Regions from separate parts of the Ferdinandcohnia sp. GQ5 genome, predicted to be linked through region 1. Evidence: riboswitches for the same ligand, from Rfam matches in the RefSeq annotation. Region 1 holds a riboswitch; each other region holds the start of a gene.
What was found. A riboswitch is a leader RNA that binds a small molecule or an ion and turns the genes downstream of it on or off. The one in region 1 is predicted to bind cyclic di-GMP.
Positions count from the first base shown of each region.

Region 1 (3,147 bases):
TAGGGAGTATATTCGTTCGTGTATTCTTTATTGAGAATGAATAAAAGCGGATCATAGGATATATCTGAATAAGTTCTCAATATTAACTTAACTTTATTAATGATGATTTGCGAGGTTTCCAATGAAATTTATCCTCATTTTGCTAGCTTTTTTAAATCTCATAGACGCATTTATCACCCATTTCGGAATCCTTGGCGGCCATATATCAGAAGCCAACCCGTTAATGTACACAATATACGAAATCCATCCGGTCTTATTTTTACTTATAAAAGCAATGCTTTCTTTATGTTTGATTTCACTTTATTTTATCATTCGTATCCCAGTGAACCGATTAATTCGTTCTTTATCCTATGTAGCCACTGCTTTATATGCATATGTTTTTATCCTCCATGGCTATTGGATTACTCAAATTTTCTAAATGGAGGAGTCTCTATGTATACAAAAACATGTTCAAGATGTTATCGACCATCTTTTAGGAGCAGTAAACAAGGTAAATGGAACTGTCCAATTTGTAATCATAATCTCGCAACATTTCGTGCCCGTGATGCTGGAGAAGCATATCCTTCATCATTACAGAAAAAATACCCAATTCCTCAACAATCTGAATCCCACAGTAATACCACTTTCGATACATACATATAAAATAAAAAATGCTTCAGGCAACCAATGTGCCGAAGCATTTTCTATTTATTATCCATCTTCCATTTGTTGAATTCTAAGAATGATCGAAATTCCTCTTTGGAAACTCCTGATTTCATTGCCTCGCGTACTAGTCTAGTCCATTCTGAATCAAGTTCTACACTTTCAGGTTCTGATTGTTCATGGAGCAATTCGTTGACTGTAACTCCTAATACTGTAGATATTTTTTCAAGAAATTGGATAGAAGGGTTTGATTGGAGATTCCGTTCGATTGAGCTCAAGTATGATTTGGCAACTCCAGCGCGATCTGCTAGTTCAGATAGGGATAATTGTTTTTGCAAACGAAATGTTTTGATACGTTGACCAATCATTCTTTCTCACCTTCCTTCATATACCTATTATAGCATATAACGAAGTAAATGTTTTATAACAAGAACACAAAAAACTGAAAAATAAAAAGGAACCCGATAATTTAGGTTCCCTCGCATCCTTATGTTTCCAATCCGTAGCTTCAAAAGGTTATTGTTATATGTATAGATAAGGTCCGTTATGCTGTTTTACTTTGGAGGAAAGCTTGAATATCCTGGACGCTCATTCCCATCTCCACTGCTTCTAATATAAGGTCGATCCAATCTTGATCCAATTGCTCATCTTTGTTTTGTACTTCATTTAACATTTCGTTTCCTCCCAAAATACAATTAGTATTCCAGGCAGTCCAGCCGTCTTAATTGTTACGTCCAATCTTAGACCTGTGACTTTGCGTCCCTATTTTTCAATAGGTTTGCCTTTGTCTGTTCGAATGTTAGCCGTCTACCTAAAACGATAGTCTCTTATGTATAGAACCTTTGTATTACATTTAGAAGTATAAAACATGAAAATGAAATTTTCTGTAAAAATCTGTCGATGTCAAAATATTTACAAAACACGAAATATAGTTCGTCCGACCAATCGAATTTTAGTAGTTTTACTCTATTTATGTAGAATAAACTCGAATTATAGGGATTTAGACCTATAAAATGTAAACTTAATGAAGTGGTTGGTTAATACATAGTGATATTCTAACCAGGTTTTTTGTAAAATTACCAAAAAATTGTAAGGAATTTGTCGAACGATTTCTTTTAAAATACCCTCAAAAAAATAGTACCTACCCTCGGAAGGTGAGGATAGGTCAATTTTACATCGTGTTTTGACAAAGATAAAACAACCCGCCATTGATAATTTCGACAAGAACTTTCGGTTCGTATTGCTCTTTGAGTGCTTCTTTTTCAATTTCATAGCTTTCAGGTTTTTCTTCGATGCCCTCATAAAAGGAATTTAGCAAGGCTAAATCTTCGTCCCAGCGCTGCCTTGCTTCATCTGCCCAAGAGTGGTCCTGAGTTTCAACATACCCTCGCACATATTGCTGGAGACGGTTAATTCCACTTTGTGGCTTAACAAGCGGTGACATTGTATACGTATGATCAGGTATCTTAGGAGTAAGCGGCAACTTTTCAACTTTTTCTTGGAAATCTTCAACAATGATTCCATTAATAAGCTGTAACCCGAGTGACATCAGCACATCACGCTTGCGGTCACTCTTGTATGAAATTTTTACATTCAACCCAAGCCACGGGAAAAGAGGGGTATTCCCTTGTGCACCGGGCGGTGATTGCTGATACAAGCGTATATAACTTGCGAGCTTTTTCGTCGATTCAAAAATCTGATGTAAACGGGGGGCACCAAAATGAATAAAGTCGCCCTTCACATTGTCAGGCGTTTGATCCCGATCTGTAATTAATGTAAGCTTCATCGGATTTGGAGTTCCGCCTGTTTTTTCAACATATGTCCAATAAAAAGGTCGATTCATTAATTGCTTATCTAAATCAACGGTTAATTGTACGGTCATATATCCGGGATGACGTTCAAGAATTTCACAATGGTTTGAAACAAAATAATTCTCAAGAAAGTTAACTATTTCCTGTTGCTGCATGCTGCTCACCACCATTTTGTTCTTCAAAGCTTATGATAGAAGTTAAATTTTCCATCTTAATTTTCATTTCACCCTCACTCCGCGAACGAAGCATGATATCCTGAATATGGTCTTCGATGTTACCGAGATCCAATCTTGTTAGGATATCATCCAATTGTCCAATCACACGCTCAAACAGATTAATTTTTTCATATAATAGCTTTAAAATATGCTCTTCAACCGTGTTCTTTGTTGCGAAATTATAAATATGAACATCTTTTTCCTGGCCAAGGCGGTGAATACGCCCAATCCGTTGCTCAAGCCTCATTGGATTCCAAGGGAGGTCATAATTAATAATGTGGTTACAGAATTGTAGGTTAATTCCTTCACCACCAGCTTCTGTTGCAATCAAGACCTGGAACTTACCTTTAAACAATTCTCTCATCCAATCTTTTTTCCCGCGTTTAAATCCACCTCTAAATGGAACAGATGAAATTCCATTCTGTTGCAGAAACCATTGTAAATACATTTGGGTTGCACGGTATTCGGTGAAAATGATG
Region 1 is NZ_JCAXEW010000022.1:6,007-9,153, reverse strand. It holds gene AC6CHV_RS21780 (DUF5658 family protein) at 122-418, shown strand; gene AC6CHV_RS21775 (hypothetical protein) at 433-642, shown strand; gene AC6CHV_RS21770 (helix-turn-helix domain-containing protein) at 684-1,010, opposite strand; gene AC6CHV_RS21765 (DNA-binding anti-repressor SinI) at 1,187-1,315, opposite strand; cyclic di-GMP riboswitch class I at 1,346-1,435, opposite strand; gene AC6CHV_RS21760 (YqhG family protein) at 1,814-2,608, opposite strand; gene AC6CHV_RS21755 (DEAD/DEAH box helicase) at 2,586-3,147, opposite strand, start outside.

Region 2 (3,147 bases), on a different contig from region 1:
TCGTAAGAACTTAAAACACAGAAAATGGAAACTTGAACTACAAAATATTAAAAACAATTTCAAGTGATTCCCAAAACATGAAATATAATAAAACAAGTATATTCAATGCAATGATGATGAAAGTTGAAAAGGTTAATCGAACTAGTCTATCAAAGTGAATTAAGGGAATCAAAGGCCATATAAAAACAGGCTGAAATTGATGAACTACAAGAAAAACAAACGGGGCATTTTTTTAAAGATGGAAATTATGATATCAACTACTTATGGAATAACTTGCACATTACTTTAGATGGATTTTTGGGGATATACTTCTCTGCGTCCTATTCTTCAAAGAAGTCTGATAAGGAGTTTGAGCCCTTCATTACAAGCATTAACGAAGCTATTTGAAAAATAAAGCAACAGCGGTACAATCAATATTCTAAAATTGATGTTGTAGAGGGCTCACACTATTAAATTAACTTATTTTATTTCTTTGTGTTTCTTGAAAATTGTGAAGGGTTACATTTAATCTTTTAATGTCACTAATAGATAAATCAAGGAACTGTACTCCATACGAAACTGATTTACCCTTAATATGATCTTCTCTTCTGATAATTTTACCTTTTAAATCGAATTCTTCACCTTGTAATGTAAAGTTTATTTTCATGATAATATTGTATTTAACCGGAAATTCATAAGAGGAATGAAATTTCAATCCACCAATACTAATATCATCAACAATTCCATTAAACGACTTATTTTTTAATGATTCTAAAGAATTGTTCCCAAAATCTAGAAGAGTAAATGTACTCTCTATTCCAGGCAGTTCAAGTCTACAAGAATCTCTCTTTTCGACCAGTTTGAATTTTTCTACTTTCCCTAGTTGACTTTTCAATGAATTATTATTTTTATGTAAGTTCTCAATTTGTTGGGTTTGCTTTAATAGTCTACGCTCAACTTTAATAAATAAGATTAACAATAAAAACAAAATTATAGTGTGTGATAAAACTATGTAACTCAAGCATATCACCTCATTTATACAATTTTAAGGGCTTTAGGTCTTCCTAAAATAAAGCCCTGACCGTATTTTACACCAATGGATTTTGCAATTGCTAAATCCATTTCAGTTTCAAGTCCTTCAAGTACTAAGTTAATATTATGATTATTAGTGTAATAGAGAATTGTTTTAATTAACTCTTGTTTTTTAGGTTCCCTATACAAGTTCTCAGAAAAATATTTATCTAACTTAATAAAATTAGGATCTAATTCAATAATTGATTTTAGATTAGAGTTTCCCTTTCCCACATCATCAATAGCAAATTTAATACCCTCTGTTTTTAGTATGGCAATATTCTCTCTTAAACTTAAATAATCGGTAATTGTTTCCATTTCACTAATTTCAAAGATGACTTGTTGACTAAAGTAGTTATATTCTGTAATAATTTTCTTAATAAAGGGCAGAAAATTTGGGTTTGTAAGGGTAGATGGAAATACATTCAAAAACAAATATCCGTCCTTTTTTGAAAATCCGGCCGAATGGTAGGTAAATGCAGCTTTATGAATAGACCGCGAATCTAGTTCATAGAGCTGTTTTTCTGTTTTCGCAAGTTTAAAAGTTTCTTCGGGATTTACATAATACGAGGTTCTAAGAAGTCCTTCAAACCCAATCCTTGTCCATGTCTGAATATCAATAATGGGCTGGAAAAAGTGTGAGAATAATTCATTTTTAATCATATTTTTAATCATATTTAGTAATCACTCCTTTCATCTTTTTTATTTTCCTAATAAAAAAGATGACTACACCGAAATAAAACGGGAGTCATCTATTCTCCGCTAATTCGGCAACCCGACTACCCTTGCAAAATCGCTTTAGGCTCGTAGCTTTGCGTCCTTACCTTTCGATAAGTTTGCCTTTATCATTATAGCTTTTAATTAAATAATATTTTTATCCTTTTCATTATAGTTTAAAAAAATATCCCTCACAACGTTTTTTGACAAAATACGACAAAAAACTCACTTGTAACCAACTAAACTAGTTACTAATTTAGTATTAATACAAAATATTGTAAAATTAAAATTAGATAATCTTATTTCTTTACAAGAAAAGTTGCAGTTAAATCCCTTTTCATGTATTTTTATTATAATAAAATATGTAATAAAGGAAGATTATTTTGAGAACATTACAATTAACATTACATGAAGCGATTGAAATATGTAAAGCGCTCGCAAATGAACAACGAATGGAGATGATGCGTTCTCTGACTGGCGGCCCTAAAAATGTAAATGAGCTTTCCGATTTGTTACACATTCCGTTTTCATCTACAGCGGTGAATGTTAGAAAGCTGGAGGAGGCAGGATTAATCACGACTGAGATCGTTCCCGGTCGCGGGAGCCGGAAGGTAAGTTCAAAGCGCTATGACCGTATTATTATTGATCTTGAGGAGAAGGAACCACCAAAGGATGATATTTTAACCTTTGAGCTTGAGATTGGCGAATATGTGCAATGCGATATTGAACCAACCTGTGGCCTGCTCAGCGATAAGGGAATCATCCATATCCTTGATGATCCCCGTTCCTTTTACGAGCCGGAACGGAAAAATGCCCAACTTATATGGTTTCGTTCCGGGTATATTGAGTATCACTTCCCAAATAGGATTCCTTACGGAGCATGGGTCGAAGAGCTGAATTTCTCGGTTGAATTATGTTCGGAGGCTCCTTATCATAATCTAGACTGGCCTTCTGATATCACCTGTTGGATTAACGGAAAGGAAATCGGATGCTGGACAAGCCCTGGAGACTTTGGGGGCGAGAGGGGATTCTTAACTCCGGGGTGGTGGGAAACCCACAACACTCAGTATGGTGTGTTGAAATATTGGAAAATAAACCACGAAGGCAGTTATATAGATGGGGTAAAAATCTCCACCGTGACGATTGATGACCTGAAACTGCAAGAGAAGCCGTACATTTCGCTGCAAATTGGTGTTAAAAAAGATGCCAAAAATTTAGGTGGACTGAATTTGTTTGGCTCCAAGTTTGGAAACTATGAACAAGGATTAATCATGAAAATTCAATATGTTGCGGACTGATTTGCAATAGGAAGAGACTGAAAGGATATTATTCCAATCAGGCTTTTTTTATTTCATAAATTATTATTACAAAAATACTTGA
Region 2 is NZ_JCAXEW010000005.1:57,936-61,082, reverse strand. It holds gene AC6CHV_RS07785 (PilZ domain-containing protein) at 455-1,000, opposite strand; gene AC6CHV_RS07780 (EAL domain-containing protein) at 1,015-1,725, opposite strand; cyclic di-GMP riboswitch class I at 1,817-1,901, opposite strand; gene AC6CHV_RS07775 (ArsR family transcriptional regulator) at 2,151-3,065, shown strand.
Region 2: it holds a riboswitch for cyclic di-GMP, as region 1 does, so the genes downstream of both, AC6CHV_RS07780 (EAL domain-containing protein) here and AC6CHV_RS21765 (DNA-binding anti-repressor SinI) in region 1, are expected to answer to the same signal.

Region 3 (3,147 bases), on a different contig from region 1:
AACAGATCTTGTAAATCAATTTACCAATCAGGTAACTAGAATACAGCAAATTCCTGTTGAACGTTTGGAAGAAAGGCTGAAACAACCCTTTCTTGGGCTGGAAACCTTTGGTGAAATAACGAACCTAGCACTCTTCCATATTGCCTACCATTTAGGCCAAATTCATGCGATGAAGCTTATGCTTCAAAAATAAGTAGCTACTATCCGGAAAGATGCACATTCAACTTGTATACTATAAAAGTATAAAAAGCACTTGACAATTCTAGTGAAAATAAAAATGTCAGTGTGTTTTTAGTTCAATAGTATGATATGATAAGAGTATGTCATCAAAAGGCCTTTCATTCTTAGTGCTATTAAGAATGAAAAGGGGATTTTTGATTTGAAGAAGAGAACATGGACATATGAAGAAATAGAGTTTTTGAAGGATAATGTAGGCCGTATGAAAATCTCTACCATTGCCAATCACCTTCGTAGGACGGAAACGGCAGTTGAGTTAAAGATTAAAAGATTAGGGCTTTCGAACACGAAATCCTTTACTGGTCAATTGACTATGCACGAATTGGCAACTCTATTAAAAATTGATCCAAAGTCTGTAAAGCTATGGATTGATAACCATGGACTAAGGTACACAAAAAAAGCAACACGAAATACTCGAAAATTTTACTTTATTAAACCCGAGGATTTTTGGGATTGGGCAAAGAGGAACAAAAGCCGAATTGACTTTTCAAAAATTGAAAAAAATGCAATCGTTCCTGAACCATGTTGGGTGGAAGGAGAGCGTTCAAAGCAAAAGAGGGTCAATTACCGGGCGTGGACTACAGTAGAAATTAACTCTATGATTGAGCTTGTGGCAACAGGTACTCCGTTTTCCGATATTGGGAAAAGACTAAACCGTAGCCCAATTAGCATCCAACGTAAATACCAGCGTATGAATCAAGCAGTGAAATAAATACATCATTGATAAAAACCAAACTATACAAAAGGCAAAATTGTTGAAAGACAATGACGCAAAGCCACGGGCCTAAGGAGGATAACTCTATGGTGGCCGGGTTGCTATAGAATGGAAGGGTTCCTTTATTTGATGACGAAAAAATGGGAGATACTAGTTGAACTAGTTCTCCCATTTTCTTTTTCTACATTATTGATCCAGTGAATTGTTATCTATTTCTTTTACACCTTTCATAATTTGCATTGCAAAACCGACACAAACTAGAATAAGACTAAAAACAAGAAAATATGCTACAAACATGTAACTCTCACCTCATTATAGTTTTTTTCTATTTCTATCTTTAGTATAGTGCGAACCTAAATAGGATTCTGTGATTTAAATCACAGAATCGCTTTATTTTCGAACCTTTGCTATGCGGAATTGGAATCAATTCTCGTTGTAGTTCCTTTTTAATTGTGATATATTTTTTTAGATACAATCTGTGATAACGGAAGGATAATTTACATGAGCTATATAGATGAAGTTCAAAAACGAAGAACGTTTGCCATCATCTCCCACCCGGATGCCGGTAAAACGACGATGACTGAGAAATTATTATATTTTGGTAATGTAATTCGTGAAACAGGTACGGTAAAAGGAAAAAAATCAGGAAAATTTGCTGCGTCGGACTGGATGGAGATTGAAAAGCAACGTGGGATTTCAGTTACGTCAAGTGTGATGAGTTTTCCATACCAAAACTTTTATGTCAATATTCTTGATACACCAGGACACGAGGACTTCAGTGAGGACACTTATCGTACGTTAACAGCTGTGGACAGTGTTGTGATGATCATCGACTCCACGAAAGGTGTCGAGCCACAAACGATTAAACTATTTAAAGTTTGTCGTATGAGAGGTATTCCAATTTTTACATTCATCAATAAGCTTGACCGTGAAGGAAAAGATCCACTGGAACTTTTAGCCGAAATTGAAGAGGTCCTTGGTATTGAGTCTTATCCGATGAATTGGCCAGTTGGAATGGGGAAACGATTCTTAGGGATTGTTGACCGTTACAACAAACAATTTGTACATTTTACTGGAAATGAAGACGAAAAAATCATTTCATTACAGGAGCTAGAGGACGGCAAATATCCTGAAATTACAGATAGTCCGATTTATGAAAGTACACAAGATGAATTACTTTTATTGGACGAAGCAGGAAATGATTTTGATGTGGAACGTGTAGCCAAAGGTGAACTTACGCCCGTCTTCTTTGGTAGTGCGCTCGCAAACTTTGGTGTAGAAACGTTTTTTAATACATTTTTACAATTTGCTTCAGAACCGAAGCCACGTAAAACAAATCTTGGCTTAATTCCACCAGAGGACGAAACGTTCTCAGGCTATATTTTCAAAATCCAAGCAAACATGAACACGAAGCACCGCGACCGAATTGCATTCCTTCGCGTCTGCTCAGGGAAGTTTGAACGTGGAATGAGTGTCAACATCACTCGTACAGGCAAATCAATCAAGTTGAATCAAACCCAGCAGTTTATGGCTGCAAGCCGTGAAACAGTAGATGAGGCTTATCCTGGCGATATTATAGGGATTTATGATCCAAATGTCTACCAAATCGGCGATACCCTTACAGCTGGAAAAGAAGATATGCATTACCAGGAATTGCCTGTGTTCCCACCTGAAATGTATCGTAAGGTACGTGTGAAGAACGTAATGAAAGCAAAGCAATTTAGAAAAGGTATTGAACAGCTCGTTCAAGAAGGGGCAATTCAATTATTCAGACAGGAATCAAGTGATGAGTTCATTCTTGGTGCGGTTGGCCAACTTCAATATGATGTGTTTGAATATCGATTAGAGGGAGAATATAATGTCTCTGTTGAGTTCACTTCACTTGGAAACAGGATCCCAAGATGGATTGGCAATAAAGATGTAGATACTCGCCTATTTGACTCAAGAAGTCTACTTGTTCGGGACCGTAACGACCGATATGTCGTGTTATTTGAAAATGACTTTACGTATCGTTATTTCCAAGATAAAAACAAGTACGTTGAACTAATCGACTTCTATGAAAGTAATGACTATAAAGGTGTGTAAAAACATGACTCTACGACGCTCAGAAAACTTCTCTGGGCGTTCATGTTTTGTAGAAAGGAATTGGGATGAAAAGGGATTATATTCAAAAGATCTTCAATCAAGATGAACCA
Region 3 is NZ_JCAXEW010000003.1:74,452-77,598, forward strand. It holds gene AC6CHV_RS04640 (DinB family protein) at 1-193, shown strand, start outside; gene AC6CHV_RS04645 (DNA-binding protein) at 380-949, shown strand; cyclic di-GMP riboswitch class I at 973-1,058, shown strand; gene AC6CHV_RS04650 (peptide chain release factor 3) at 1,454-3,037, shown strand; gene AC6CHV_RS04655 (iron ABC transporter permease) at 3,103-3,147, shown strand, end outside.
Region 3: it holds a riboswitch for cyclic di-GMP, as region 1 does, so the genes downstream of both, AC6CHV_RS04650 (peptide chain release factor 3) here and AC6CHV_RS21765 (DNA-binding anti-repressor SinI) in region 1, are expected to answer to the same signal.